2 regions of the Providencia sp. 6390 genome follow, and region 2 is predicted to be linked to the other one. Evidence: predicted binding sites of a transcription regulator. Region 2 holds the regulator's gene; the other holds the start of a gene.
The links. Region 2 encodes Fur, which represses iron uptake genes when iron is present. Its sites were predicted from a motif close to ATAATAATGAGAACNACTATCAA; they were not measured.

Region 1 (16,444 bases), on a different contig from region 2:
AATCTTTACCTTCACCATAGCCCGCATCTATTTTTGCACCACCAAAGTCATACACCGCACCGACAGTATGAATATAGTCAATCACATGGCCTTTTTTAATGATATTGCCATTGTCGTTTAAACCAGCAGCATTGTTTTGATGCCATGTTGTGGTCATTGGTTTAAAATCACGGCTCCAGTCATTTTTAAATCTGTCAGCCCATGCATAGGTCAATGTGAAATTATCAATCGATAATGCACTATCAAAACCACGATAAGAATGCGGATTCAGCCCCCAGCTACTTTTTATGGTTCCTGAATTGATCGGGGTAAAACCAGCTGACATTTTGAATTTCGCAATATCATTACCATATTTTAATTTTACCGCGGCTGTTGAAACGCTTGCACTCGACTCTTCACAAGGTGAAAACTGACCATCACCATTACAGCTATAGTTATAATAAAGAATTTCCGATTGCCCGACGGTATTACCCAATTTAATATTGGCTCCACCCCAAAAATCAAAGCCAATAATATCTTTGTAATAACCTGATTTATAATTAAGTGCTAATAATGCAGTTTGGTTTTTAATGCCACCTGGCCCTAAACCATAATTTCCTGTATTTTTACTTTTAACTGCCCGGTATCTGACATACAAATTTGAGTTCACATCAAGTGAAGCATCAGTATAAAGAGCACGATAAAAATCAGAGTCGCTTGCTTCTTTATTCGCTATTAATTTCCCATCGGCGTTAGCGGATTGAATAACACCCATTAATGCTAAAAATAAAATCGATTTTTTAAATGCTGTATTTTTCAGTGTAGGTTTTAACATGGGTTTCACCATCGAATTAAACTTATTAGAATTATTAGCAATAGGTTACCCTATTACATAAATAGCAATTAATATTTTTGGTTGTTTTGTATTTACTATTATTTTATAGACCATTAATTAATTCAGGAATACGCCCTCCATATTGATTAATCAAATCTAAATTATGTTTATCTGAACCTGGAATATTACCACTTAAAAATATGGGTAAACTATGTTGATCTTCGCTGAGATTAAACACGATATCAGCAAAAAGCCCTTGTACAATAAAAATGCCCAACATGGATGAAATCGGCGAGAACGGCGGATGTTGCTCACTGGTTTTTAATACTGCATCGCCAATTGGGACATTATTATCAATCACCTGATCGGCACAATCACGTAAATGCTGGCCTGATACGTGCTTTGAAGGAAAGGCTTCTGCATACACAGCACTGGTGATCGCAACGGTATAAGCGCCATGCTGTCTGCCCCACTGTGCAACATCAATCGGCACAGGATTGATCCCTGATGTTGAAATAACAATTAATGCATCTTTCTCAGTAATTTTATAATCCGCTAAATACGGCAAAATGTAATCGTTCTGTTTTTCTAACTTAGATGAACGCGCTGCACCTTCATGAAGCATTAATGCTTCAATTAAAATAGGTCTTACTGGGGCTAGTCCGCCCGCACGATAAAATACATCTTCACCAAAAATATGTGAGTGTCCACAGCCAAAGAAATAAATAATACCGCCTTGACGAATAACATCAGCAAGTTTATTGGCAACTTTATTTATATTTTGTTGTTGGTCTTCAGCTAAGAATGTCAGTTTATCTTTTACAATATTTAAATAATTATCAATATGACTCATTACCAATATCCTTTCCAATGTGGGTTATATAATCGATAGAGTGCCTCCATATAATAGTAATCACCCCATAAATTACATTCATTTATCCCTTTATTATGGCTATATGCATAAACACCATGTTTTAATAAACCTTCACAATCTTTATCATGGCTTGCTGATGCAAATTGTTTTAGTGCATTTAATAATTGGCTTGCCAATAACGTATCATTCTTATGTGGGAAGAAACGTTGTGCCTCAAGTAACCCACAAATCACGATAGCCAATGCGGATGTATCCCTTGATTGCTGATCTGCCTCGGTAAAACTGAGATCCCAATAAGGAATGGCATCTTCAGGTAAATGAGCAAAGAAATAGTCACAAATACGCTCATATAACGGTTCATTCGGTTGAATACTACCAACTCGCCAATTTAACGGTAAACCAAGGATCGCCCATGCTTGCCCTCTTGCCCAACACGAAGCATCACTGAAACCTTGAAAGGTTTGCCCGTGTGACGGTCTCTTAGTTTCAGGATCAAAATAGTAGGTATGATGACTTGAATAATTATCACGAAAAATATTTTGAACCACATGGTCAAAATGCAGTTTAGCCGCTTGCTGATACTTATCATCACCGCTTAACTGACTTGCTGTAAACAACAAGGGTAAGTTAATTAATGAGTCAATAATCAAACGATATTCTTGCACCTCACCCATATTTCCCCATGCTTGAATAAAGCCAGCATCTTGGTGGAAACGAGCAAGTAATACGTCAGCAGCAGCAATAATCATCCCATCAACATCACGATTACCAATGATCTGTTTATAAGCCCCAGCAGATAAACTGTATAAAAAACCGATATCATGGTGATCCAGAACAAAGTGGTTTTTTAATCTCTGCTCAAAACTAACAATATTGCAGCGAACACCATCCAAAAAATCATTATCTTGCGTGAATTCATAAGCAATGGCTTGCATGCCAGTCCAAAAACCATTTGTCCAATCATCATTACCTTTAATTCGATATTGATTGTTTTGAGCGCTCGCAGAAGGAAATTGATCGGCAAATCTTTCCATATTCTGTTTTAGCTTTTTACACAACAAACTAAGCTCATCCGCTATTTCTTCTCGAGTTAATGGCGCAGGCAGATGATGTAAAAATGGGTAATCAGACATTAATCACTCCTAGATTGTAAATATCCGCTCACGATATTCGGTTAATAGCGTTTGGTTATATTCTTTACCACCCGGCTGATTAATACTTCTCATCACTGGCGGTTCAACGCCTTCCTGCAAGAGAATGTCAATGCACTTAATCACAATACTGTTAACAATATAGGCATTAGTAATTGACGATACTGGCCCAGTCATGATTTTTCCATTATCGATATTTACCGTACAGTCGCCCTTCGGACTGCGATTATCAATCACCACATCAGCAATGCCATTAATACCTGCTAAGCTTGCATCAACGGGGCCGGCAGATGAAATACCGCTAGAAATGACCACCAGCACATTGCCTTTTGCTTTAATATTTTTTGCTAACTCAATATGTAGTGGTTTGGTTCCTGAATTAGAAACCATCACAAAACAGTCGTTAGGACGAATATCAATTAAATTAGCAAAAACATCACCAGTACCATCGACAGAATCTAGCCATCCCATGTGACCATAGAATTGCTCAATAGCGCGGGTATTAACTAAACCACCTGCCCTACCCGCAAGCTCTACCGCAGCAGCAAAAGAATGACCTGACCCAAAGCCGTAAATAACCCCTTTTTGACGAACACATTGCGCAAAAATTTCTGCTGCTTTAGTAATTGTGTCTTTCTGAGTTAAGTACACGCTCTCAAGCGTACTAATCACACTTTCATAATACTTTTTTTGATTGTCGCTCATAAAATACCCTTACATCCCTTTAAGAAAAGTACTGATATCCGCATCTGGCTCTTCAGGGGTCATTTGTGCAGTAACACTTACACCTCTTTCTAATAGCTCACGAATAGTATTTAATTCTGTATCGCTAATACTGACTGAGCGCTTAATTTGTTTTCTATCATCCTTGTTCGACATATTACCGATATTAAGTTGCTTAACCTCTAAGCCGCTATTTAACATCTGCAAAGCAATTTCAGGGGTTTTAACTAAAATTAAAACCTTTTGATTTTCATAATTACCTTGGCTGATATTATTAAATGCCGTTTCGCGAGCAAGAATCGACGTATTGCACCCATCTGGTGCGGCACTACGTAACATCATCTTTTCAATATCGTTGGCGGCAACAGCATCATCAATGATCATAATGCGGTTAGCATTAAAGTGACTGACCCAGCGAGTCGCAACTTGCCCATGAATTAAGCGATCATCAACGCGAATATGTACAATACCTTTCATAACAGCATCCTAATTAACTAAGAATATTAAGGTTATAACCAATCACACCAATAAACATTAAAATAAATATCACTCGAGTTGAGTTCATTCTTTTAAGACCGAGCAACCAATACGTTAGTAATACAACTAATAATGGCACTAACCCAGGCATTAATTGGTTGGCTACATCCTGTAGCTTTAATGAAATTTCACCATAGTGGAACTCAAAGCCTAATTTGGCTTTCACCACCGAAGGTATTAATGCACCAATAACGGTTAACCCTAAAATATTGGCTGCACGGGTAATTTTATTTAAACTGTTTGTCAAAGAGCCTAATAGATTTAAACCTTCTTGATAACCTTTACCAATGCTATAACGCATAAACAGTAAACGAATAAAGAAGAACATCACCCATAATAATAACCCTGCGGGGTTGCCCTGCAATGCCATATAAGAGGCAATCGAGCCGATAATCGTGGTGGGTATGACAAAGAATAACGTATCACCAATACCTGCCAACGGGCCCATCAACCCAGTTTTAACACCGACAATCGCATCTTTACTTTCTAAGCCTTTCTTTTCTTCTAATGCGAGGTCTACACCTAAAATCGCAGGAGCCATCGTATTATTGGTATTAAAAAATTGGCTATGTACTTTTGCTGCTTGTTTTAATTCTTCAGGGTCTTTATATTTTTCTTTTAAGAAAGGATAAATACTGTATAAATAACCCAAACCTTGCATTTTTTCGTAGTTCCAGCCGCATTGCCCAAATAAAAACCAGCGCCAGAATACTTTTTTAATTGATTTACTCATCACCCATATCCCCACTTGTTTTTTGAGCTAGCTGAGCTTTTTGATTGTCGGCATTGAAGATATAAATTGCGACAGCTAAACCGATGATTGCAGCGCCTAAAATTGGTACAGATAAATACGCTGCCAAGAAGAACCCAAGGATCAGGAATGAAATATTTTTCTTAATCGGCAAGTAACGCATTAATATCGCAATACCCAATGCAGGTAACATCCCCCCAGACACTTTCAATCCATTCATGATTGATTCAGGAACATGCTGCACAACGTTATTTACAAATGCAGAGCCAAGAACTAGTGCAAGAAATACTGGTATCATGCGAGACAATGAAATAGGTAGCTGCCCAACTAAGTTCATTCTTGTTGCCAGTTTTATATTACCGCGCTCAATCAACGAATCTGCTTTATGGTGAATAAAGGTATTAGTAAAACGTGCTAAAATATCGAGTTGTACCATCAATAAACCAATAGGCACCGCAATAGTTGCACCGAACTCTGCGCCTTCGCCACTCATGATAGCGAAAGTGGTGCCAAGCACCGCCCCAGTCATATAATCAGGTATGGATGCACCACCAAAGTTACCTACGCCCAAAACCAACAAGTTTAATGTGCCGCCAATAAATAAACCTGTTGTGACATCACCCATAATTAGGCCAGCAAAAAAACCCGCCATACTCGGCTTAACCAGACCTAATGTTGTATTATTCCCATCGTAGATTGCAAAGCCTGAATAAAGCGTTAAAAGAATAATTTGCCAAAACTGAATATGTTCCATTTAATTATTCCTCTTGTTCGCTACATTGTTTATCCCATATTTTTTTATTCATTTGAAATAGGCCTTCTTTTGCTGTTAAAAGAATTTGTTTCTGAGTTTCTTCTTCTAGTGACTCTTCATCAGCCATAATGATTTCGAGAACCAAATTTAAATTCATCCCTGTAAATAAATGTGTATTTTCCCATAAATTATTACTAGCAATAATTGATAGTGCACAGTTGTAAGGGGTACCATTCTTTAAATCAGAAACAATAATTAGGTTATTTTTATCTTTTGTTAATTGATTAATTTTGCTGTTTAGTTCTTCTTTAAATTTTTCAATGCCTTTCTCACCGGTTAATTCGTGATAATCGACATTATCTTGTTCTCCTAGTATCAGTTCGACAGCTTTTTTGGTTCCACTTGCGTATCCTTCATGAGAAATCAGTAGAATACTTGCCATAGATATTCCTTCTAGGTGTTTCTTATTTCAATATGAAATGCATCAATCGTTTTATAGGTTTCCACATATTCAATAACCTCTTTTTCATTATTTAAGGTTAAGCGCCGCATTAAAACTACTGGTGTGTCTGCGACTAACTGCAAATAATCACTAAACTGTTGCGGTATCACCTTAGTAATATCAATAGTTTGTGTAAAAGGCATCGAATACATATCAAGGTTATTACTATCTCTTAATAACTCATACAGAGATTGATAAGAACCGCTTTTTAATAAACTGTCATCTTTAATATAAGACGAGCAAATATGTGAAACTTGAATAGCAAATGGCTTTTTATTGTTATAACGAGCCCTCACTATTTTATAATATTGACCATCCTGCTGAATTTTTAACTTATCTAAAATTTCAGCTTCATTTTCTAACGTGCAAGAAACCATTTTAATTGATTGAATACCAACCAACTGATTATCTGTTTCAGAAAAAATAATTCTTTCATTACGTTTAGCCTTAGAAACAAAAGAACCTTTCCCCTGATAGCGAACAATATACTCTTCATTCACCAATTCTTGGATGGCACGTAAAATTGTCGCAGTACTCACCCCATAACGACTTTTTAATTCTGATTCACTATAGAATTTTTGCCCTGGCTTAAACAACCCCGAATTTATCTCTTCTAACAACTCATCTTTGATTAATTGGTACTTAGCACGGTGCATTTAGAAATCTCTTGTTAACTTTTCAATGTGATCAGCATTAGTTTATGAGTTTCATCATACAACAATGTTTTTTGCAGTAAACCCTAAAAACCAACTTAACCGGTTAACCGGTTAAGTATTTATTTAAAACAATAACTCGATCACAAATTTCCCTTGTTCAGGGCTATCAAAGGCAGGTTTTTTATCGAAAAAAGAGCAGGTAAGCCAGAAAGGAAACAAAGAAGTGAGTTGTATCATTGAGTTTTCATTGGCTAGCTCCTATACAGGTTTGGAGCTAACCATCTAATAAATAAACTATTTTTCAGTTATTGGTGTTTCATGCAGATAAGTCCAGAAACCTTGATCGCCTTGCACTCGAATACAAACCGTAGAAGTTCGTTGTAATCGAGAGTTATCTAGTTCATGTAACTCACGGTACTGTAGCCAACAATATTCACCCGCTTCCAAAATAGTTTGAATATTATCAACCGTGATCTTCAACGAAGGTTTAGCGCCAACGTTATTACTGAACAATGTATTCACCTGCGCCAATCCTATACAATCCCCCCCCATGGTAACCATCTTAAAATTGGCATCGAAGCTAGCCAATAGCTGATTTAGATCATCAGGCTTGTGGCCCGTAAAAACATTTTCAATCAACTTATGCAGCTCGATAACACTTTGGATCGCTTTATTCATATTACTCATGCGCTTTTCTCTCTAACAATGGAAATTAACGACAGCAAACTCAGTATTGCTGCAATAAAAAAGGTGTATTGATAGCGAAGCAAATCACTCTGTGCACTCACTAAGCTGAAAATAGAAATCAGTACTACCGTGCCAACGCTAAAGGCCACTTGTCGGTTGATATTCCACAACACGCTACCTTGCAATAGATCCTTACCTGAAAAATCAATCAACGAACTAATCTGTGCTGTATTAGCGGCAATCCCACCACCTGACCCCATCAGTAAATAAGCAATAATCAATTGCATCAAATCAGCACGACTAGAGACCGTAAATAACAAAGCGATACCAGTGCCATGTAGCAATATTCCAATAAAAAACAATCGTTTTTTACCAATATGATGATATAGATATCCGCAACTCAACATGGAAACTAACGCGCCAGCCGCATATAGCAACATAAACATGCCAGTCTGACCCGCATTAAAATGCAGGTTAGTTTGCAAATTAAAAATATTGAGTAAATTAACCCCAGTAAATATTCCTGGAACAGCGTAATAAACAATAAAAGCGTTACGCAAATTACTGTTGCGTAATAATTGGAAATTTAAAATAGGTGCTTGGCATTTCTTTGCATACTTAATATAAAATGCAAAAATAATCGCTGAAAATAACAAGCTCCCCAGCGCTAACAATAAGTGGTGATAATCGTTATAAAAAGAGAATGACAGTAATAATAGCAATAAGCTGACCGACACTAACAGTAAACCAAGCACATCCGGTTTTTCCCTTTGTTGTCGCTCACGATGATTAATCCATAACCATGCCAAAGCCGCAGCAAGCAATGAGAAAGGCAAATTCGCGTAAAACACCCAGTGCCAAGAAAAACTATCAATAATCATTCCACCTAATGCAGGTGAAAATGCAGGAGCTATCAACGCAACCGCCATAATCATAGTGGAAATACGATGACGCTCTTTATTTGGAAATAAAGTAAACACCAACGCCTGGCCCACAGGGATCAATAATCCCCCTGATACGCCTTGAATAAACCGCCAAAAAATTAAGCTATAAATAGAATCACTCAGACCACACATTAACGCACTGATTGAGAATAACAGCATGGAAAAACATAACAGCTTTTGATTACCAAACCACCCTGCCAACCATAAGCTAATTGGCATAATTAACACTAAACCTAAAATATAACCATTTGCTACCCAAGCCACCATCGATTGGCTAGTGGAAAAAACTCGTGCGATATCAGGCAATGCAATTGCCGACATAAAGATGTTTACACAGTCAATAAAGAACCCAAGTAAAAATATTGTCGCGATTTTATATCGATAAGACATAACTACCTCCGGCGACAAAGAGTAGTGATCGACCCTTCCTTTGTCGATGCAAGAGGATTAAACTCATTGTTTAATAAAAACAAACAATGACAGTGATTATGCAAAAAAATCTCAAGCAAATAACCACATTCCTTCAAGTAGTCGATTCAGGATCGTTTACTAAGGCAGCAGACATATTGGGGCTGAGTCGTTCGATGGTCAGCATCGATATTAAACAGCTAGAGAGCCAATTGAATGTCAGCTTACTAACACGCAATACCCGCAGTATTGCGCTTACCGAAGCAGGAAAACACTTTTATGATGACTTCAAACGTATTCAATTAAATATCGAGGAAGCATTTGAAAGAAGCCAAAATTTAGGCTCCAGTGTGACGGGTTTATTGCGTTTTTCATCAACCAATGAATTTGGGCAGCGTTATATTTTGCCTTTGCTTCCTGAATTCTGCCGCCTTTATCCTAAGCTACGATTGCAATATAGCTTTAATTCTTCCTTAGATGATTTGGTGACAGAAAAATTAGATCTGGCAATACGCTTAGGTAACTTAAAAAACTCTTCACTGAAAGCGCGAAAAATTGGTGAATATGCCATCTATATGGTTGCATCACCGCAATTCGCTAAAACCCATTCAATCAAGCATATTGCGGATTTGGCTCAAGTGCCTTGGATCACCCACTCGCTATTAAACTGGCAAGATACGCAATATGTATTGCAAGATCAGCAAGGTCAAAAACAGGCGTTACCCATCATTAAAAGCCAATATGAATCCAATTCTGCAGCAGTCATCCATCAAATGGCAATGGCATCATTAGGGCTAGCTATTTGCCCCGCATGGTTAGTCAATGAGGATATTCAATCAGGCCGTTTAGTCAGAATATTACCCGAATACCATCTTCCCACTCAAAATATTCAATTACTTTATCCAAGTACCATTGCCCTACCGGCAAAAACTCGCGCATTCATTGATTATTTGGTGGAAAGATTTACGCTATAAAGAGCAGTGTCGTATACAACACTGCTTTAAATCAGAGAGATATCCAAAATACGCCATCGGTTTTAATTGCAGTAAACTGCCGTAGGAATTCCTGCAAATTTTGCTCTGGCTCTAAAGTTGCAAAAGTCTGCGGATGCATAAACTTAGCCATTGCCTCAATAGCAAAAATATTCATCGGGTTATTATAGAAATTATGATAAACCGCCATGACATGCTGATCTTTTACCGCTGTCAGCGATGAAATTCCTTGACGGTCAACAAGCTTAGCCAATTGCTTTTTAGCTAGTGTTGCATCAGCACCATAACCCAATTTAACGGCGATAGAGCGACGATTAAAATTCTGCCAATCAGCACCGGTTAATAAATAGTAATCAGGATTTAAGCTAATAATATTTTCAATCGAACTTTCAGCCCCCTTAGCAGGGAAACTATCTTCAACTAAGTTTTTACCGCCTGCAAGACTAGCAAGTACACCAAAACCTGAACGGCCATAAAGTTGGCAGCAACTATCCGTAAATAAACCTGCGTTCGCCTCAATTAGCACCGACGGATAAGGCTTTTTCAATTGCCCTTCAATTGCTGCGAGTTTTTCTTGATACAGTTTTGCGAAGCTATTTGCACGTTCTTGAGTTCCTAACAACTCGCCTAATAACACAATACTTTTTGGCGTGTTATTAGCAATATCCATACGGAAATCAATAAAAATAACCTTAATCCCAGCAGCTTCCAATTGTGGCATAAATTGGCTGTCACGCATCGCTGCATAATTAGACTTATGCATTAATACCACTTCAGGTGCTAACTCAAGTAATTTTTCAATTTGAATACCGGTTTCACGTGTTTTTCTCAGTGTCGGTATTTTAGCTAATTCAGGAACCGCCGAAAAATAAGCCTGTTTTAAATCAGGTGCATATTGTTCTAATGAATCACTCCAACCAACAAGACGTGAAAAGCCTTCTTGCCCAGCCGCAATATCTACCGACAAAATATCTCGCCCATCGATCAAAAATAGTTTATCGACGGGAAGGTCTACGCTTACTTCGCGACCTTGCAAGTCAGTAATGACGGTTGGCGTTTTAGCTGATGCAATCACACTGGCTAAACATAGTAGCCCAGTTAATAACCATTTCATTGGACGACCTCATTAGGTAAAGTTGAGCCATCAATTAGATAAGATGGCTCAACTAATATTTAACTTAAAATGTCACACTATAATTAAGCGCAAAAGTTCTGCCTCTACCTTTATAGGTATACAAGTCTGCAGCACCATAATTCGGGCTATATAACTTAGGTGCGCGCTGCCCCCAAATAGTGGTGTAATCTTCATCCAATAAATTTTCTACCGCAAAGCTAACTTTACCAACAGGCAATAAATAGCTACCTAAGAAATCCACAGTATTATAACCATCAAGTTTGTTACCATCGGCATCAGAAATATTGAAGGTTTGCTGACTTTGTAAACGCAATGACCAGTCATTTGGATCCCAACCAACATATGCAGTCACTTTTGACGGGCTAGCAAACTTAACGCTCCATTTTTCCCATTTGCCATCCACTTTAGTTTCTGATTTTTGCAGATTAAAGTTACTACCAATACTCCAATCACTATCATCAAAGAAATAATCAACTGCACCTTCCACACCATAAATACGGCGTTTATCTGACTTCATATAAATAGTCATATCCGTATTGTTGATATCATAACTTCTGTCTGATAAAGAATAATAGGTGGCGATCTGTGTACGCAGATTCTCACCGGTATAACGCCAACCTAACTCATAGGAATCAACTTTAATGCCTTTTACTTTAGTGTCATTAATATTAACGCTATTTTCTAAGGCTAAATGCCCATTAGCATCCGGTGTTGCTGCATATTTCCCTGTACCATAATATTTGGCAATATCAGGAATTTCGAAACCTTGCGAGAAATTAAACCATGTTTGCTGATTTTCAGTTAAATTAGCTAATAGGCCTGCATTAAATAGCAAGTTGTTATAATCAGTATTCCCACCCGGTACGGCATCCGCTGATTTAATTTTACCTTCGGCAATTTGCTGTTGTTGCGCATAACCCACAAAGTCATCAACTTTGTTTTCAGTATATTGATAACGCACGCCACCGCTTAAGGTGAAAATTGGATTAATATCGTAGCTACTTTGTAAGAATGCAGCCATATTGGTTGTGGTATAACTTGGATAACGCCCAACTTGATAGGCTTTTTGCAAATCCATGCCGCCTGATTCTTTCGCTTTATCTAAATTAAAGAACATTTGGTTAGCGCGAAATTGTTCATGCTCAGCGTCAGCACCATAAGTCAGCGTTAGGTTATCGACAGGCTCGCTATTAAACGTTAGCTTAGTGCCATAAAAATTGGTTTTTTGATCGGAAGCACTAATACTGGTGACATCCTTTGCTTTATTTAATGCAGGAAATGGATAAAACTTTTGTGATTCGTCACGGTAATAAACTTGAGCAACAAAATCTTGTCCCCATAGATCGCCATTTGAATATTGTAAATTCAACATATGGCGTTCAGTGCCCGGTAAACGATCTGAGTTTAATTTGCCACTATTATAGGCTTCGCCTTCGCCCTTCACAGCCGCAAAATCTTTGCCTAAATAAAGCCCATGTTTGCCATCAGACTCACTTTTATAATATTGCACTGTTGCTTGTAGTTGCTGATTATCATCAATATTAATAACACCAGCGCCCATCACATCCAAACGGTCAGAAAACTGCAAACCCGTTTGTGTATTATCAATATTAATTGCCTTACCTTTGCCATCATACCAACCACCATAACGTTGATAGGCTACAGATAAACGACCGTGAGCATTTTCATTACCACCACTCATTGCCGCAGCAACATTTTCATCATGATCTTTACCATTATTAAAACCAGTTTTTCCGCCAATTTGCAGATCAACTTGTTTCTCTTCTTGACCTTTTTTGGTGACAATATTAATTAACCCGCCGCTACTGCCCCCACCATATAGAGAAGTGGCTCCAGAAATAACCTCGATATGATTAATATTAAACGGATCAATAGAGTCTAATTGGCGACTATCACTGCGCGAAGAATTTAAACGTACACCATCCACCATCACGATCATTGAACGACCACGCATATTCATGCCGTAGTTGGTACGCCCTTGACCGCTGACACTCATACCAGGGATCAACTGCGACAAAATATCTTTTAATTCTTTACCGCCTTCTGCCTGCTGCTCAATTTCAGCGTTATCAATCACCCAAGTCGTTTGCGCCATTTCAGACACACTGCGATAAGAGCGCGTTGCTGATACGGTCATTTCATCTTGTTTGCTTTCTGCTGCAATGGTCACTGGTGCAATAAATGAGGCGAGGCACGGAGAGAGTACCCAAAGATGCTTAATTTTCATTAGCCTAAGATCCTAATATGTAGTTATGTTTTTTAGTAAACCAACCGCTTGATCGACATAGCGGCTAATATTAACTGATAATACACATACAATTAAGAACTATTATCATTGTTATCTATTTTTTTTAACGTCAGATAGATACAAATCACAATAGAAAAACCAATAGCCAATGAAGCTAATTGATAAATAGGAAAAATGCGGGGCGAGATAATGTGAAAAACAAACTCATTGGAGTTTGATCTACCATCAAAAAAAGATGAGTTGTCAGCAAGTATATCATTTATTAAAACCCTATGTCTGGTGCTTGCCTTTGAGTATAACAAAAGCAAACACCTAATTAACAAGGCTTTAACTAGCTGAACTTAGATTATTTCTTAGATGCTAAATAATCTTGCAGAGTTCCTTCTGGGTGTTTCTTACAGAACTCAACAATCTGAGGTGCTTCAGCAACGCTTTGCTCAGTCAGAGCAACATAGTCACCGCCTTTAAATTGCGTATCAGTATTTGTGATCCATAACGCAACTGGCGCCCAGCTTTGTGGGTTGAGGTTAATATACTCCTGACAAGTCATCTTCTCAGGCGTGACCATTTTTGAGTCAGCAGCCATCGCATTAACAGAAAATGCTGCCATTGCAGCCAGAACGCTAGAGATAACAATCTTTTTCATTATAGACCTCTTTATGTATTAATAATGCATAACTTTACTCGCCATACTTTAAGCTACCGCGTTGTTGCCAACTGTATCTCAAATTATTTAGAGTCTATGTGGCAGTGTTTATTTTTATCACAAACTAATTAAAGTTCATATAATCTTATTTGGATGATTGAAATAGAATAAATAAAACATTCGATTAGATTATCAAAATAAGCTTATCCTAATAATAGCAGCAACATATGCATCAACACAAATAATGAGTTTAAGTTCTGACACTCATATTCAGATTATTATCAATAATAATTTAGTATCAATTTCATACGTTAAACTAAAGTAACGTTTACTTTCCGAGAATGATATAGCGAGGTAAAATACTCGTAAGAGTTTTATTAAATTAACTAATCATATTAATCTTTTTGTTCTAATGCTTGCTCAAAATGCCCAGACAGTTTACTTAATGAACGAATAGATGAAACCGCTACTTCTTTATTTGGGTCTTTGCATAAGTCAATTAATCTAACAACAGCTTCTTGCTGTTCTATTGTGGCTTTATAATCACCCAATGCAGAGATCGCTGCAATTTTGACATCATCATTACCACGAAAGGTTAACTCCATGAGAGTATCTATGATTTGTTTTTCCATAATTTAGCCTGTTATAGCAAGTAGATCTGATATGACTGGCTATTTTAAGTTAAATCAATAATTACATCTTACCGTATTACTTAACAATAAAAAAATTTAATATGTAATTTACACTTATTAAGCTAATTAATCAGCGTATTAAAAACAAGGTAAAGAGAAAACCATCAAATTAAGCGTTAAAAATGCAAAATGTTATTAATAATAGTAAAGCTCGATGGTTGATGAACCATCAAGGTGCAATGGTGATAATAAATTTAAATCTTTTTACGAGTAAAATACGCTTGTATGACTAAAATACCCTCAAAATATTTAAAAGAGGATGGGATAGTTGAAGTAGCATCATCAAAAAAATATAAATTCTCATATAATATGATACAGGCCATAATCAGTTCATCTTTATATTCATTAATTTTTTCATTGAAGAGACTGACAGTTCTAATTTAATGAGTACTAAAATACGTTATGATAATTTATCTATACATCGTTAACTAATGATGAGTTTTAATTAATCGCACTTCGCCACCCTGAAAGTAATGATTATAGAATTAGCCATAAAAATAATCATTATTTATTAACGAGTCTCTATTTAAGATAAAAAATGACCCAACAATATCTATTGGGAATTTTATTTAAAACAAACCTCAAAGTACTATATAAAAAATAAAAGTCAGAAAAACTTCTCTAATTAATGATTAGAGAAGTTAAGTCACCTAATCTGTCGTGCATGAAAGAGATAATATTTTTAACATCTCCAAACAATCTTCAGAAGATTTAGCTATACATAATTATAAATTAAACCTATCCTCATGAAATACCGTCATCACCAGATGTATTATAAAAAGGTTTACCAACGCAGATAAATTGTAAAACTATAAAACGTTATTGATATGTAGATATTAATACAATATTACCTTCATAGTTTCCAGCAGATGCAGCAGACGTATCTAGCGTAGACTTTATAGAGAAATTCCCTGTTCTTCCAGACAACTGAAGAGGCTTATTCCCACCGAAACACGAAGTATTTCCTGATGAAAGACATGCACGATTACTAACGCCACCATCCATTCTATAAACAGCTCCTCCAGAAGAATCTGTCTCTCCTCCTGAAAAATACAGTGTCACTGTTCCGGAACGAGAACAAGTAAAAGAACCATTGATAGTTTGTTCTGATAAGTCATAACGCTCAACTACACCATGATCAATTAGGTTTGGAATATTTATATTGCACGTTAATTCTGGCTCAGGTTCTACAGGCACAGTAGGTACATCGCCACACTCATTTAATATAGGATAGCTTTGTGTAGAATTCTCAGGAACAACCCACAGCTGGTAACACTGTTTTGCTAATGTAGTTGGATCCCCTGAAAACCTAACTGGCCAACTCTTAAAACGATAATCGTAAATTGTATCGCCTGTGTTAAATTGGGTACGAAGCCCTACAATACAGTTAGAATATGTACGAGCATATGTAGGGTCTTCCCAAGAGTTATCATGTACTCTCCAACCGTATGGTGCATGTGAAACCATCCAAACTGGCATGCCACCAAATGTAAATCTCGGCTGAAAATATACCTCACATCTTCCTGTAATCTTAGCTAACGGTTCATCATCTGTAATTGAGTTAATAAGTGGCCGTATTGTAAACCCTTTAGTTCTAATATCAGAACCTGGTGCCCAGCATGCCTTAGATTCATTATTTAAAAGTGGAAATGGATCTGCACGGCAATAATCTTTCCAAACTGTATTAGTCGGTGACCATGGTAGATACCGAAATATTGAGTCTCGCGTCGTAACATCTTCAGTTCTCACATATGCGGATATATAGGAAAAACTGATATTAGGCAATAATGATAAAAATAGCATAAAAATCATAATACATATACGCATATGAACTCTCTTTCATTTAAAATGAATAATATAAAATTAAAAAATTTAATCTAGTACAACTAGATGAATTCTCTAGCTATCT
Region 2 (16,444 bases):
GCACTCTGTGAATCGAAATTTTCACTATTCATGATCTAGTATTAACCCGTAATTTATAGAGAATTAGCAATATATTATTATTGAAAATAGTTAGTCAAAAAAACAAAAAATAAAAATATAGATAACAATTTATTATGCAAGCAAACGTATACTATTCAAAGCAGACTATTCTGGTAACCATTGTTTTTAAGTTATGAAGTTGTTATTTAAGGGAAAATAATGTTTTATCGTGACAATGTAGAATTGGAAATAGGGAAATAACACTTTATTTGGATAAATAAAAGACACGACTCAAATTGATTTCTTACTGTTAAAAGTAGAATTTTAAAGGAGTGAATAATAGGTTGTAGAAAATAACGGCTCTATACTCGTCATACTTCAAGTTGCAGCGCTTTTTGTTGAGGAATAAGTGACTACGTTCAGCTAGCCGAGTCACATAGTTTATCTATGCTCCCCGTCTATCTTCACTTGTCGCCTACCTGCACCTCGAATTATTGAGAGTATATAATAATAGAACCGTTATAATCAGTTAATACATCACTTTGTGACCATAACTTTCAAGTATGCTTTTTACTCGTTCCATTGTTTCTTTTGATGGTGGTTTAACACCATCTAATTTGTACTCTTCACCCATGGTTTCCCACTTGTGTTTACCTAATTCATGGTAAGGGAGTAACTCAATTTTTTCGATATTTTTCATGTCCTTGGTAAATTCCCCAAGTAAATGAACAGAATGGTCATCATCGCTCCAACCTGGAACCACAACATAACGAACCCACGTTTTTTGATTGCGTTTCGCAAGGTATCGAGCAAATTCAAGTGTACGATGGTTTGAAACACCTACTAATGTTTGGTGTATTTCATCATTAAGTTGTTTTAAATCGAGCATCACTAAATCAGTGACTTCCATCAATTCATCAATAACTGGGTCATAGCGACGAACAAAGCCATTAGTATCAAGGCAGGTGTGGATGTTTTGTGCTTTACATGCACGGAACCAGTCGCGAACAAATTCAGCTTGTAAAATCGCTTCTCCGCCGGATGCGGTGACACCACCACCTGTGGCATTCATAAAGTGACGATAAGTCACTGCTTCTTTCATTAATTCATCAACGGTAACGATTTGCCCTGTATGGGTGTCCCATGTATCGCGGTTATGGCAATACATGCAGCGCATCAGGCAGCCTTGAAAGAAGACGATAAAACGGATCCCCGGTCCATCGACGGTTCCACATGATTCAAATGAGTGGATACGACCAAGCGTTGCTGGCGGCGAGGTGGTTGAAATATCAAGAGTTGGAATAGTTGTTGTGGTCGACATAGCAGGAACTCCAAAAATACCTGTCATACTTAATGTGAGGCTATTCGTGAGCAATTTAAAGTATTCAGGTTTAGTTCTAAAAAAGCCCCATAGTAGTGGGGCTTTTTAGTTATTTTAATTGATTTACTAATCTAATTATTACATTGAACTTGTGAAAGTACGAGTAATAACGTCTTGCTGCTGTTCTTTAGTTAATGAGTTAAAGCGCACTGCATAACCTGAAACACGGATAGTTAACTGTGGATATTTCTCTGGGTTTTCCATCGCATCCAACAGCATTTCACGGTTCATGACGTTAACGTTCAAGTGCTGACCGCCTTCGATAGAGGCTTCATGGTGGAAGTAACCATCCATTAGGCCTGCTAAGTTCGCTTTACGCACATCATCATCTTTACCTAATGCATTTGGTACAATAGAGAAGGTATAAGAAATACCATCTTTCGCGTAAGCAAATGGCAGTTTAGCAACTGAAGTCAGTGAAGCAACCGCGCCTTTTTGGTCACGACCGTGCATTGGGTTTGCACCTGGTCCGAATGGTGCGCCAGCACGACGACCATCTGGTGTGTTACCTGTTTTCTTACCATACACAACGTTAGAAGTGATAGTTAAGATGGACTGAGTTGGCACTGCATTACGGTAAGTGTGCAGTTTCTGAATTTTCTTCATGAAACGTTCAACTAAGTCGCAAGCGATATCATCAACACGAGAGTCGTTGTTACCAAATTGTGGGTATTCACCTTCAATTTCAAAGTCGACAGCAATGCCGTCTTCATCACGAATTGGTTTAACTTTTGCGTATTTGATAGCAGACAGTGAGTCAGCTGCAACTGACAGACCCGCGATACCACATGCCATTGTACGATATACATCACGGTCATGCAGAGCCATCAATGCAGCTTCGTAGCTGTATTTGTCATGCATATAGTGAATGATATTCAGTGCAGTCACATATTGAGTTGCTAACCAATCCATGAAGTGATCCATACGATCCATCACAGTATCGAAGTCAAGAACTTCATCCATGATTGGTGCATGTTTAGGACCGACTTGCATTTTCAGTTTTTCATCAATACCACCGTTGATGGTATACAGCATGGTTTTCGCTAAGTTAGCACGAGCACCGAAGAACTGCATTTGTTTACCAACAATCATTGGGCTAACGCAACATGCGATAGCATAGTCATCGTTGTTAAAGTCTGGACGCATTAAGTCATCGTTTTCATACTGCACTGATGATGTATCGATTGAAACTTTTGCAGCGAATTTTTTGAAGCTAAGTGGTAGTTGCTCTGACCACAGGATAGTCATGTTTGGCTCTGGAGAAGGGCCCATGGTATACAGTGTATTCAGGAAACGGAAGGTGTTTTTGGTCACAAGTGTACGACCATCAAGACCCATACCTGCTAGTGATTCTGTTGCCCAAATTGGGTCACCAGAGAACAGCTCATCATATTCAGGCGTACGTAAGAAACGAACCATACGTAGTTTCATGACTAAGTGGTCAATCAGCTCTTGTGCTTCTTGTTCAGTCAGTTTGCCTTCTTCAATATCACGTTGGATATAAACGTCTAAGAAGGTTGAAACACGGCCGAATGACATTGCCGCACCATTTTGTGATTTAACTGCCGCTAAGTAACCGAAGTAAGTCCACTGAACGGCTTCTTGTGCATTAGTTGCAGGAGCAGAGATGTCATAGCCATATTTTGCTGCCATCTCTTTGATTTGACCTAGTGCACGGTGCTGTTCAGCAATTTCTTCGCGCAATTGGATGGTCATTTGTAGATCTTCACCTTTCTCTAATTTTTCTTGCAGAGAAGTGAATTGATTGAATTTGTCTTTCATCAGGAAATCAATACCGTACAGAGCAACACGACGGTAGTCACCGATGATACGACCACGACCATAAGCATCAGGTAGACCGGTTAAGATACCTGACTTACGGCATTTCAGAATGTCTGGGGTATAGACATCGAAAACGCCTTGGTTGTGAGTTTTACGGTAGTCAGTAAAGATTTTTTTCAGGCTTGGATCTAAGGTACGGTCGTAGGCTTTACATGAACCTTCAACCATTTTGATCCCACCGAATGGGATAAGACCACGTTTCAGAGGAGCATCAGTTTGCAAACCAACGATTTGCTCTAAATCTTTAGCGATGTAGCCCGCATCATGGGAAGTAATCGTTGACGCAACATCAGTGTCAAAATCAACGGGGGCATGAGTACGGTTTTCGATTTTGATACCTTCCATGACTTTTTCCCACAACTTATCAGTTGCTGGGGTAGAGCCTGCTAAGAAAGATTCATCACCTTCATATGGAGTATAGTTTTTCTGGATGAAGTCACGTACATCGACGTTATTCTGCCAGTTACCTTGGTTAAAACCTTGCCATGCTAAAGCGAATTTTTCATTTAATTCTGACATGATACTTTTACCTTTTAACAATGGATCTTTTAAGGATCTTAATAAATCTTTTCGTGTGTGTCAGTGGCTATTAATGTTTTTGACCACTACGTAAATGCATGAACCAGTAAATCAGACCAACCAACAGAGCTCCGCCAATGATATTACCGATAGTGACGGGGATCAGGTTGTCTGTAATAAAATTGCTGACAGTCAGTTGAGAGAATTGTTCTGGTGAGACGCCAATTTGAGCCCAGTATTCAACAGGTGCAAATTCTTTGATCATGATGCCTAATGGGATCATAAACATATTAGCGATGCTATGCTCAAAACCGCTCGCAACGAACATGGCGACAGGGAGCACAAGTACCAATAATTTATCAGCAAGGCTACGACCTGAATAACTCATCCAAACTGCTAAACAAACCATCAAGTTAGCTAAAATACCCAAGCAAACACCTTCTATAAAGGTATGGTGTAGTTTGTGGTCTGCGGTCTGCAGAACATTTAGACCCCATTGGCCATTTGCTGCGGTATATTGGCCGGCAAACCAAATCAGAGCGACAAAAAACAGTGCGCCAATTAAGTTACCGATATAAACATTGAACCAATTTAGGAACATTTGTCCCCAAGTGATCCTGCCTGTGGCTTTTGACACTATGGTGAGTACGGTGGAGGTAAATAAATCTGCGCCGCAAACCACAACAAGCATCAATCCAAGAGAGAAACACACGCCACCAATTAATTTAGTAAAACCAAATGGAGCTGCTTGCGCGCCGGTGGTCGCAGTAATATAAAAAACGAATGCGATGGATATAAAAATACCGGCAGTGAATGCTGACAAGTAAGTAATTGCAGGATGTTTATTGGCCTTGTAGACACCAGAGTCATCCGCTACTTGAGCCATTACAGCAGGAGGCAAAAGATTAAAAGGGTTGTCAGCTTTCATACTAACACTCTCTTACAAAGTTGATTAATTATAGCACGCAATAATAGTAACAAACGGCATAACTGAGAAATTTGATATGGATCATGAACTCTTGCAAGTTACCGTTACCATTTGTTAAGAAAAAGTAAAAATTAGCACTATATATTTGATTTTATTGGTATAAATAAATTTTAAATTTTATAAAAATTTTTTATGTTGTAGTGCTTAACCTAAAAATAAAGTAAATAAATGGGATGGATTGTTACCCAATTATTAAAAAATATAGTTTACTTTTAATTAATTTAACTTATGAAAAGATAATGGCCCGAAGGCCATTATCTAAAAAGGATTAAATCAAGAAAAATTAAGCGTTCTCACGTTTCGCTTTTTGCAATTTTTCATAAGCAGCCAGTAGCGCTTGGTGAGCAGGTAATGCTTTTAATTCATCGTCAATTGACCACAAGCCATAGAAACTTGCATCTCCCACTAATGCAGCTGATGCAGCATCAACTGCCTCCTGACCATACATACGGACAAATGCAGTGTAGTACTGTGACATGTCACGCTGTTCTTCTTGGCTTAATAACAACAAAGTGTGTAAACAGCGATAGTAATTAGCACGTTCAGCCGTAAATACTGAGCTATTGAAATCTTGAGTCCATTCAACCCAAGCAAGGGCTTGGTCAAGATCTCCTCCAGCAAGTGCTAACATTGATTTCAATTCACCAACGCGCAGGTTGCTCCAGCCGTTATCTTTACCTACTGCAAGGCCGAGTAGCTCACGTACACGTGTGAAGTCATCAAGACCTTCATCATCTAGCTGTTCAATTAAGGCCAGATAATCTTGTTTTTCCCATTGGCTGCTAGGTAGATTGATAATGGTTTCGCGTAGATGTGCTCCCATCGAATTATTCGCAATATGCAGGTCTTCAACGGGGTAAATATCCGACATACCAGGGACTAAAATACGACATGCATACACGCCGAGGTGGTTATAATCAGCGATATACACTTCTGCATCTAATTGATTGAATATCGCCATCAGGGTAGCAAATTCTTCTTGTGTGGTACCTTTGAAGCTCCAATCAGCAAAGTCATAGTCAGCATCATCTTTAAACAAATCCCAGCTAATCAGACCGCTTGAATCGATAAAGTGTGTCTCTAAGTTAGTATGTTCAGCGACTTCTTCATCATCAAAAGTTGGCGCATTGAATACATCGAGATCTTTTAATCCACGTCCTTGAAGCAACTCAGTGACGGTGCGCTCTAATGCAACGCCAAAATCAGGGTGTGCACCGAAAGAAGCGAAGCAAGTGCCATTTTGTGGGTTAAATAACACCACACAAATAACAGGGAATTGACCACCGAGAGATGCGTCATAACAGAAAATTGGGAAGCCTTCATTTTCTAGTGTATTGACCGCTTCAACAACGGTTGGGTAACGTGCCATCACTTCTTCTGGGATTGCAGGCAAACTGATGCTTTCTGCAATAATACGGTTTTTAACAAAACGTTCGAAAACTTCAGATAGACCTTGAACGCGAGCTTCATTTGGTGTGTTACCTGCGGACATACCGTTAGAAACATACAAATTTCCAATGATATTCATCGGGATATAGACGGTTTGATTATCAGACTGGCGAGTGAAAGGTAGCGCACAGATACCACGTTCTTCATTGCCTGATTGCAGATCAATTAATTGGCTACCTGCTAGTGCATTGTCCGGATCATAAAACTTACGTAAACGTGCATCCAAAATGCCTTCTGGCAATTCATCGTCTTCAGTTAATGGGAACCATTTTTCATTTGGATAATGAACAAAATCACCTTCTGCGATCGATTTGCCTAAATAGAAGTCAGCAAAGAAATAGTTTGTGGATAAACGTTCAAAATATTCACCCAGAGCGGAAGCTAAAGCCGCTTTTTTGCTGGCTCCTTTACCATTGGTAAAGCACAGAGGGCATTCTTTATCACGGATATGCACTGACCAAACATTGGGTACAGGATTCAGCCATGAGGCTTCTTCAATATCAAATCCTAGCTTTTTCAGTTTAGTTTGAAATGCTTCGATGGAAACTTCAAGGGCGGCATCTTTGCCTGGAATAAATGTTTGGCTCATCAGTTCTATGGCTTATTAGTTTGAGGGATAATTGGCGCCTATGATACGGATTTTTGTATTATAGCTCACGCAAAATTATCAGATAGCCAGCAATTTCATCTAAAATAATAAGCGTCATCACGGAAATATTGTTCTAATTCCACATAATAACTGCAGTTAATATAAGTAGGAGTTATAGGATGAAACTTAGCAACAAAGTATTACTGGCAACAGCTATCTCGCTTTCGCTCTGTACTGGTTCGGCATTTGCATTACCTAATATCACGGTATTAGCAACCGGAGGAACGATTGCTGGTGGGGGCGATTCGTCAACATCATCAAGCTATCAAGCAGGAAAAGTTGGGATCGATGCGTTGATTAATGCAGTACCAGAGATAAAAAAGATTGCTAATCTCAGTGGTGAGCAAGTCGTCAATATCGGCTCTCAAGATATGAATGATCAAGTTTGGTTAACGCTAGCAAAAAAAATTAACCAAGAGTGTGATAAAACGAATGGTTTTGTAATCACTCATGGCACTGACACACTCGAAGAAACAGCTTTTTTCCTTGATCTCACCACTTCGTGCCAGAAACCGATTGTATTAGTAGGCGCGATGAGGCCATCAACGGCACTGGGTGCCGATGGTCCGTTAAATCTTTACAACGCAGTTGTACTGGCAACGGATCAATCTGCGGGGGATCGTGGCGTGCTGATGGTTATGAATGATAAAGTCGTTCAAGGGCGTGATGTGGTAAAAATGAGTACAACTGAAGTACAAGCTTTTGACGCAGTCAATGCTGGGGCACAAGGTTTTATTCATGATGGTAAAGTGACATTTTATAAATCTGCGATACCAAGAACCAACAAAGCTGCTTTTGATGTCAGCAAATTAGATAAACTGCCTAAAGTTGATATTATTTACAATTATGCAAATGCATCAGCTGCACCAATCAAAGCACTGAGAGAAGAGGGTGTTGAAGGTATTGTCAGCGCAGGTGTTGGTAATGGAAACATGTATAAAACAGTTTTTGATGCTCTCGCTACTGCTGCGAAAGAGGGGATCGTAGTCGTGCGTTCAAGCCGTGTACCAACAGGCTATACAACGCGCAATGCTGAGGTTGATGACAATTTATATGGCTTTGTGGCATCAGAAAGGTTAAACCCTCAAAAAGCTCGCGTTTTATTACAATTAGCTCTCACTGAAACTAAAGATCCAAAACAAATCCAAGCATTATTCGAAAAATACTAATCTGATCGTCAATAAGGGGGGATTCCCCCCTTATTTATAATTTATATGTGCCTACACTTAATAACGGGTAACTGAAATTCGATTTGCCACAATATTTGCGGTGATGAGTGCGAATAGTGGAACAAATGAAAATATCACAAATAGCCATATTGCTGCAGATTGAGTACCTTCAACTCCTCCTGGAGAAGAAAGGCCTGCAAGGTTTGCTATCATACCTGCTAAAGAAGCACCAAAAGCAGTTGAGAATAACTGTAATGTGGTGATCGCTGAAGATGCCTTTTGAGATTCAGAACCTGAAGAAACTTGTAGTACTCTAGCTAATAAATGAGGCCATGTTGCACCAATGCTTGCACCAGTGACAAACAGCATTGAGCAAATAACCCAAATTTGCGCAGATGCGATATAAATTGTTTTTGTCATAAACAGTGTCAGTATAATTAGGCTACTCATGGTGAGTAACGGTGCAAAACGAATAATTTTAGTGGTAACGGCTGGTTTAAGTGATGAAGAAATAATTGCAGCACTTGACCATCCTGCTCCCACTAGGGCTGCTAGATAGCCAGATGCTAATGGAGCAATATCGTGCAGCACTTGTAGGAAATAAGGTACAAATACTTCTGTTTGTACACTTAAACCTAGTAATGCCATCGTCAGATAAATTGGCGCAAGTTGAGCAGATAAATGAAATGTTCCACTGGGAAATAGCGTATTAATACCACGGCGTTCAATAACCGCTAGTCTTACACATAATAGTATTGCTAGAAGCATACCACCAACAGGAATAAGTTTGTCTTGGCTTAAACTACCGATAGAAATAGCCAGTACGGCGGTAGAAAGAAGTAACAATGCTTGTAAAGGGATAGGTTGTTGTGGGCAATGCTCATTCGGATTTTTAGCGGGTAATACTTTTAGCGTTAACCATAAATAAGGGATCCCAACTAAAACTAAGCACCAGAAAGCACCTCGCCAAATATCATATTCAGCAAAAATACCGCCTAAAGCGGGCCCTAATAATGTTGCCATTCCCCACATACTCGACATCATCCCTAATACGCGTGACCATAGATGTTGAGCGAAAACAATATGCACCATTGAATAGGAGAGTGTGAGTAAAATACCTCCACCAGCACCTTGGATAATTCGTCCAAATAACATGATTGGCATTGATGGTGTTATGGCGCATATCACAGAGCCAATTAAAAAAATAACAGTAGCCAACCCATAACTTTTTTTAGGTCCTAATTGATTAAGTATGCGTGATGTGAGGGCGGATAAAATAATCGAAGAAAGGATAAATAAAGTGGTATTCCATGCATAAAAATCAATGCCACCAATATCACGAACAACGGATGGTAATGTAGTGATCGTGATATAGACATTAATTGCATGAAGACAAATACCACCCGATAAAGCGAGTGTTAAGCTAAGATTTTTACCTGTAAGTAAACTGCGCCAACCTTCCTGCTGATGTTTATTCATATTTACTCAATATAAACAGTCTTGATTGATCCTCTTCAAGTTGCAGCATTTTACACTTTTCTGCCTCTGCTATTGGACTATTTCTACTACTAATAATATCAAGCTGCACCTGAAATATTTGAGAGCTCACGAACGTAGACTAAAGCTATTTTATTGAAAGACAAATATTTACTTAGTTTATTTTTAAATAAAAAACTATTTACCAACTAAAGCAGTTTTGTTGCAACTTATCAAGTTTGCTTGAAACGATTACATTCATAGAAGGTTATTTTTTATATTGAAATAAGTCTTATAAGGGCTAGTTTCATGTCGTGTTTTATCTGAACTTAACCATTAATTTAGGATATTAATATGGTTTATATAATTATCACCAATAATTAATCCTGATAATAAATAGAAAAATTAATGTGTCTTAGCTCATGGTTTAGGAATAAATCTATTTTTAGTCTTGATAATTCGCGTCGCGAAAAATAGGCTAAGTAGGAACGCGTATTTTATATGTTGAAACTAATAATTACCTAATGAGCTACTACTAAGATAATAATTCAATAATAATATAAAAGATTAGAGGAAATACCGAATGGTTAATAAAAATGTCAATCATGGCAGGGGGTTGCTTGCACTAAAAATAGCAATTGCATTGGCTCCAGTAAGTTATCAACCAATAAGTTTTGCTGAGCAATTCCTTGATGATTCAACCCTTAAGGGAGGGCTGTATTATTGGCAGCGTGATCGTTCAAGAAAAGATTTGTCCCCCGATAGTGATAAATATAAAAAGTATGTCGATAACCTAAAGCATTCTACCGTCAATGCTAGCCTCGATTATTCTTCTGGTTATTTTCAAGATGTGCTTGGTTTAGATTTAGCCGCATTTACAGCCATTGAGTTATCAAATAGCGGTCCTGCGGCACCTAATGAGATTGGTTTTAGTGACGCGAAAACGCGTTGGGATGAAAAATGGACTGGCGATCGCAGTGGTGTGAGTGTTTATAAAGCCGCCGCAAAAATGAAATATGGCCCATTTTGGGGGCGTGGAGGGTATATTCAACCAACAGGGCAAACACTACTAGCATCCCATTGGAGCTATATGCCTGGCACTTATCGGGGTTTTGAAATCGGCGCTGCATTTGATTTTGAACAAAATGGTGCATTAAGCATGTCATATATGTGGACTGATCGCTATAAAGCGCCTTGGTATCGCGACATGTATAACTTTCGTGAAGCTGATGGACAAACAGGTATTAGTTATCTGCAATCTATTGGCTTCAAATATGATTTCAAAAATTCATTAGTTTTGGAAGGCGCCTACGGGCAAGCAAAAGATTATATGGATCAATATTTTGCTAAAGCCTCTTACGCTGTTCCTGTCGCATCACGTGATCTTCGTATGTCATACCAATTCTATGGCGCTAAAGATAAAGTATCCGACGGTGGTGTGAATGATGTTTATGATGGTTTGGCTTTTTTGCAAGCGGTGACATTGGGATATACCTATGATCAATTTGATTTTCGATTAGAAGGTACTTATTCAAAAGCAAAAGGCAACCAAGGTTATTTTTTACAACGAATGACCCCTGGTTATGCGACTTCAAATGGTCGTTTAGATATTTGGTGGGATGGGCGCTCAGATTATAACGCTAATAATGAAAAAGCAGTCTATGCAGGTGTTATGTATGATCTAGCTAAATGGGATCTGGCTGGCTGGAAAGTCGGTACATCTTATATTTATGGGTGGGATGCTAAGCCAAGTACTAATTCTCAATACGCACAAGATGTAAAATTAAAAGAAAGCGCTTGGAATTTTGATGTTTTATATACTATTCAAACAGGTAGAGCTAAAGACACTTTATTTAAACTACATTTTACTAAATATGATAACCATACTGATATACCAAGTTATGGTGGTGGGTTTGGCAATATATTCCAAGATGAAAAAGACATTAAATTTATGGTGATGATGCCATTTACTATTTTTTGATAGCGCGGTCACTGCTATCAATAAGTAATATGGCAGTGGCTGATTTTGAATTTAATATTGAGGTCACAATGAAAAAAAATTATTTAAGCCCTTTATCACTATTAATCTCAGCAACTCTATTTTCAACTGTTGTGAGCGCTGAACAGTCATCAAACCAAGTCGTCGATGCATTAGCGAATATGGATGTGAAAATTAATGTCATTGATAACCAAGCTGGGGAGCATGGTATTGATTGTGCCACATTAGGCGCTGATTGGGCGGCATGTAATCGTGTTGATATCACATTAACGAATGGCTCTAACGCTATCGAGTCTGATGATTGGGCTCTCTATTTTCACAGCATTAGACAAATATTAAAGCAAGATAACCCGCAATTTAAGATCACTCATGTTACGGGTGACTTACACAAAATAACACCAACAGATCAGTTTAAAGGTATTAAAGCGAATGAAAAAGTGGTGTTACCAATAACGGGCGAGTATTGGCAAGTGAGTTATTCAGACTTTATGCCGCGTTGGTATGCAACATCTGGTGATGCATTACCACGTAATCTCAAAAGTACTGATACTCAGGATACGACCCAATTTGTAGCGCCATTTGAACTGAATAACTGGAAAAGAACAGGAGCAGACAACAACGTACTTATGACTCCTGAAAATCGTTATCAAAAAAATCTCTCTTTGAAGGCGTTATCTGAACAGCAGTTACGAGGTCAAATTTTACCTACACCATTTGATATCACACTACAGCAAGGAAATGCTGATTTATCTAAAGGTATAAAATTACATTTAGAAGGGCTCACTAAAGGTGAACTTGCAGTCATTGATGAGCATTTGCAACAAGTAAAACTTAAGCAAAATAATCAGGGCTTTCTGGTTGAAGGTAAAATCGCACCTAGCCAATTCTCTGCTGATAACCAAGTGAGTGGTGCGTATGAGCTTGTGGTGACACCACAAAAAGCACGGATTATTGGTTATGATAATGTTGGGTTATTTTATGGTGTTGAATCATTTCTTTCCGCAATAACAGAATCTGATAAACCAACGATTGCTGCGATGACTGTTAAAGATAAGCCTCGCATGGACTATCGAGGGGTTTTCTTGGATGTTGGACGTAATTTCCATAGTAAACAAGTGGTCATGCGTTTAATTGATCAAATGTCTCGCTATAAGCTTAATAAATTCCATTTTCACCTCACCGATGATGAGGGCTGGCGGATTGAAATCCCTGGTTTACCTGAGTTAACCGAAGTGGGGAGCCAGCGCTGTCATGATCTTGATGAGCAAAAATGTTTGTTACCGCAGCTAGGTTCAGGCGCTGAAAATAATAATATGGGGAGCGGATATTTTACACGCGATGACTATATTGACATTTTACGTTATGCCAAAGATCGCCATATTGAAGTGATCCCTGAAATTGATATGCCAGCACATGCCCGAGCCGCGGTGGTATCAATGGAAGCACGTTATAATAAATTAAAAGCCGCTGGAGATGAGAAAGGAGCGGAACAATACCGTTTAGTTGATCCATCAGATACATCAGTGACAACCTCCGTACAATTTTATGATAAGCGTAGCTACTTAAACCCATGTTTAGATTCATCTAAAAACTTTGTTGATAAAGTTGTTAGTGAAGTGATGCAAATGCATGAGGAAGCTGGAGTTCCACTGAAAACATGGCATTTTGGTGGTGACGAAGCGAAAAATATTCGTTTAGGTGCTGGGTTCCAAGATAAAGATGGTCAGATTGAACCAGGTAAAGGGATTATTGATAAACAGATAGAAGATAAGCCGTGGGCAAAATCAAAAGCCTGTCAGGTGCTTATCGCAAACGGTGATATCAGCGATTTTGATCACCTTTCTAGCCATTTTGCCAAACAAGTGAGTGAAGGTTTACATCAAAAAGGGATCACCACCATGCAAGCATGGCAAGATGGTTTGAAAGATGCTGCAAGTGCGAAAGACTTTGCAACTAAAAATGTGAGAGTCAATTTTTGGGATACCCTCTATTGGGGGGGCTTTGATTCAGCAAATGACTGGGCAAATAAAGGTTATCAAGTCGTTATTTCAAACCCTGATTATGTTTATCTAGATATGCCATATGAAGTTAATCCAAGTGAGAGTGGCTATTATTGGGCGACCCGTGCTAGTGATGAGCAAAAAGTTTTCTCATTTGCACCAGATAATTTACCTCAAAATGCAGAAACATCTGTGGATAGGGATGGAAATCAGTTTACGGCGAAAAGTGATAAACCTTGGCCGGGGATCTATGGTTTGTCTGGGCAACTATGGAGTGAAGCTGTTAGAACAGATACTCAAGTAGAATACATGCTATTCCCAAGGATCTTGCCATTGGCAGAGAGAGCATGGCATAAAGCGCAATGGGAAAATACTTATCAAGCAGGCCGTGAATATAGTGGTGGTAAGACTCACTATGTTTCACAACAAAAGTTAGCTGATGATTGGAACCGTTTTGCAACAGTTGTTGGAATAAAAGAATTGCCTAGATTAGATAGAGCGGGTGTTGCCTACCGTATTCCTGTACCGGGTGCAAAAATTGAAAATGGTGTTTTGCTGGCAAATCTTAGCTATCCAGGTTTAGTGATCGAATATGCGTTAGAAGACAGTGACAACTGGCAAATCTATTCAGTACAAAACCCTCCAAAAGTTAGTGGTAATGTGCAGGTTAGAGCGAAAAACTCTGCGGGTACACGAACAAGTCGTGCGGAGATTGTGACATTAAAATAGGGTATAAATATTGGTGGTACTGGTTAGGTGCCACCAATTTCGATTTGTAATCGCATTATTGCAGAGAAATTAATTCTTCTCGGCTTAAATCTGTGCTTTCCATAATTAATTCAAGGCTAATACCATTTCTCAGAAGATTACGAGCCATTGAAATTTGTGCTTCACGCATGCCTACGACTCTTCCTTCAACCCTTCCTTCAATCCTTCCCTCGGCTCTTCCTTGTAAAATACCTTCTTGCCGGCCTTTGTTCTGTAAACGTTGTGCAATGCTCACGATGGGCTCCTTGTGTTTTTCCGTTTGTTGTTCAAGATCCCGTAGTATCTGTTCAAAATTTGGTGTGTCTAGAGTAGTAAACAGATAATTAAGGATGGCAATTACGTCATCGTCGTTATTATAGTGCTGGTTGAGGGCGCGAGCCAATGGCGGAACCACTATCTGAAACTGATTTCGTCGCTGTTTATGCTTCATGGCTAATTCCATCACAGCAATTTTTCGATGATTGACTAGCTCATTATCATCAATAATGGTCACATCGATCAAAGGAAAGGGTTGTGTATACAATTTATGGGCTACATCAGGTAATGTAAAACAGTCTGTCCACATTTGTGAGTAAGGATATGGGGTGCGCTCCCCATGATATACTCGTCATACTTCAAGTTGCAGCGTTGTTGACTACGCTCATTCGCGCCAGTCACATACTTATGTATGCTCCTAGCGACTCATTCACTTGTCGCTTAGCTGCACCATGAATTATTTAGAGTATAAAATAGTAGTGGTACAACAATTGGTAGGGTTTTATGACCTTGTTGTAGATTTTGGAGCCGTTATACAAAGTATATAAAGTGATTTTTGTTGATGGTGGATGTTGCAGAGATAGTAGTCAGTAGCAAGAGGAGAGGTTGTTTATGTATAGATAAAAGAAAACCCCATGTAATACATGAGGTCCTTCAGTAATCAAGGGCTTTATCAGCACCTTTTTATTACGATTTTATCGTGTGATTAGAAACCACTAAATCACTCTTTCGCTTCGTGTGCATTGGCATTTTCACGGCAATCACCATCTGCACAGTGACCATAGAGATACAAACTGTGGTTAGAGAGTTTAATGCCATGGCGCGCAGCAATATTGGTTTGACGCTCTTCAATTGATTTATCAGAAAACTCAATAACTTTACCGCAATCTAAGCAAATCAAATGGTCATGGTGGTGCTGTTGAGTCAGCTCAAAAACAGATTTACCACCTTCGAAGTTGTGACGTGTCACAATACCAGCATCGTCGAATTGGTTTAATACGCGGTATACCGTAGCTAGACCGATCTCTTCACCCATATCAATCAATTTTTTGTAGAGATCTTCCGCACTGACGTGATGGCACTCAGGCTCCTGAAGTACTTCCAATATTTTTAATCTTGGAAGAGTGACTTTGAGTCCAGCATTTTTCAATGCTTTATTGTTGTCTGTCATGCGGGTTTGTCCTGTATCTTAAATCAAAAATTTAACAATAATGAGACATTTTTAACATATATTCAGTTGTCTTCGAAACTGATTTACAATTATAGGCATGGAAACAAAAAATAGAAACCATGCTTTGTCTCATTATTATAATTATATCAGCAATCCTACGCTGACTTGTTCGTTAACTTAGGATCTCAGATAGAGACATCTCTTCTGAAATTTGTTGTACCCATGCATCAACACGCTCTTCAGTTAGCTCTGGCTGGCGGTCTTCATCGATGGCCAAACCAATGAAGTGATTGTCATCATACATACCTTTAGAGGCTTCAAAATGGTAGCCTTCAGTTGGCCAAGTACCTACAATTACTGCACCACGCGGTTCAATAATATCGCGAATAGTACCCATCGCATCACAGAAGTACTCTGCATAGTCTTCTTGGTCACCACAACCAAATAGAGCAACAAGTTTGCCTTCAAAATTAATTTCTTCGAGAGTTGGGAAAAAATCATCCCAATCGCACTGAGCCTCACCATAATACCAAGTTGGGATGCCAAGAAGTAAAATATCAAACGCTTCAATGTCTTCTTTGCTGCACTTAGCAATATCATGAACTTCAGCGTTATCGTTGCCTAATCTCTTTTGGATCATTTTGGCAATATTTTCTGTATTACCAGTGTCACTACCGAAGAAAATGCCTATGACTGCCATAAAGTGAATAACCTCTTGTTTTTCCAATCTGGTTTGAAAAGGGCCAGATAGGGCTAAATTTGAATAAATAGAACTTTG

Region 1: the regulator Fur is predicted to act here: its motif matches at 13,263-13,285, upstream of AC3Z9T_RS15345 (TonB-dependent siderophore receptor).

Annotation. Positions count from the first base shown of each region.
Region 1 covers NZ_JBYVYL010000007.1:129,228-145,671, reverse strand. Annotated here, with positions in the region: gene AC3Z9T_RS15410 (OprD family outer membrane porin) at 1-814, opposite strand, end outside; gene AC3Z9T_RS15405 (SIS domain-containing protein) at 918-1,667, opposite strand; gene AC3Z9T_RS15400 (glycoside hydrolase family 88 protein) at 1,667-2,821, opposite strand; gene AC3Z9T_RS15395 (sugar isomerase domain-containing protein) at 2,831-3,544, opposite strand; gene AC3Z9T_RS15390 (PTS sugar transporter subunit IIB) at 3,554-4,039, opposite strand; gene AC3Z9T_RS15385 (PTS system mannose/fructose/sorbose family transporter subunit IID) at 4,053-4,832, opposite strand; gene AC3Z9T_RS15380 (PTS mannose/fructose/sorbose/N-acetylgalactosamine transporter subunit IIC) at 4,825-5,604, opposite strand; gene AC3Z9T_RS15375 (PTS sugar transporter subunit IIA) at 5,609-6,046, opposite strand; gene AC3Z9T_RS15370 (GntR family transcriptional regulator) at 6,058-6,762, opposite strand; gene AC3Z9T_RS15365 (hypothetical protein) at 7,057-7,449, opposite strand; gene AC3Z9T_RS15360 (MFS transporter) at 7,446-8,783, opposite strand; gene AC3Z9T_RS15355 (LysR family transcriptional regulator) at 8,882-9,775, shown strand; gene AC3Z9T_RS15350 (ABC transporter substrate-binding protein) at 9,807-10,907, opposite strand; gene AC3Z9T_RS15345 (TonB-dependent siderophore receptor) at 10,972-13,176, opposite strand; gene AC3Z9T_RS15340 (HdeA/HdeB family chaperone) at 13,544-13,843, opposite strand; gene AC3Z9T_RS15335 (HEAT repeat domain-containing protein) at 14,239-14,475, opposite strand; gene AC3Z9T_RS15330 (MrpH family fimbial adhesin) at 15,355-16,362, opposite strand.
Region 2 covers NZ_JBYVYL010000002.1:204,152-220,595, reverse strand. Annotated here, with positions in the region: gene AC3Z9T_RS06220 (BPSS1780 family membrane protein) at 1-32, opposite strand, end outside; gene pflA (pyruvate formate lyase 1-activating protein) at 530-1,321, opposite strand; gene pflB (formate C-acetyltransferase) at 1,460-3,742, opposite strand; gene focA (formate transporter FocA) at 3,813-4,670, opposite strand; gene ycaO (30S ribosomal protein S12 methylthiotransferase accessory factor YcaO) at 5,014-6,768, opposite strand; gene ansB (L-asparaginase 2) at 6,948-7,997, shown strand; gene AC3Z9T_RS06190 (MFS transporter) at 8,055-9,476, opposite strand; gene chiP (chitoporin ChiP) at 10,057-11,454, shown strand; gene AC3Z9T_RS06180 (beta-N-acetylhexosaminidase) at 11,523-14,201, shown strand; partial or broken gene AC3Z9T_RS06175 (Rpn family recombination-promoting nuclease/putative transposase) at 14,257-14,832, opposite strand; gene fur (ferric iron uptake transcriptional regulator) at 15,217-15,666, opposite strand; gene fldA (flavodoxin FldA) at 15,839-16,366, opposite strand.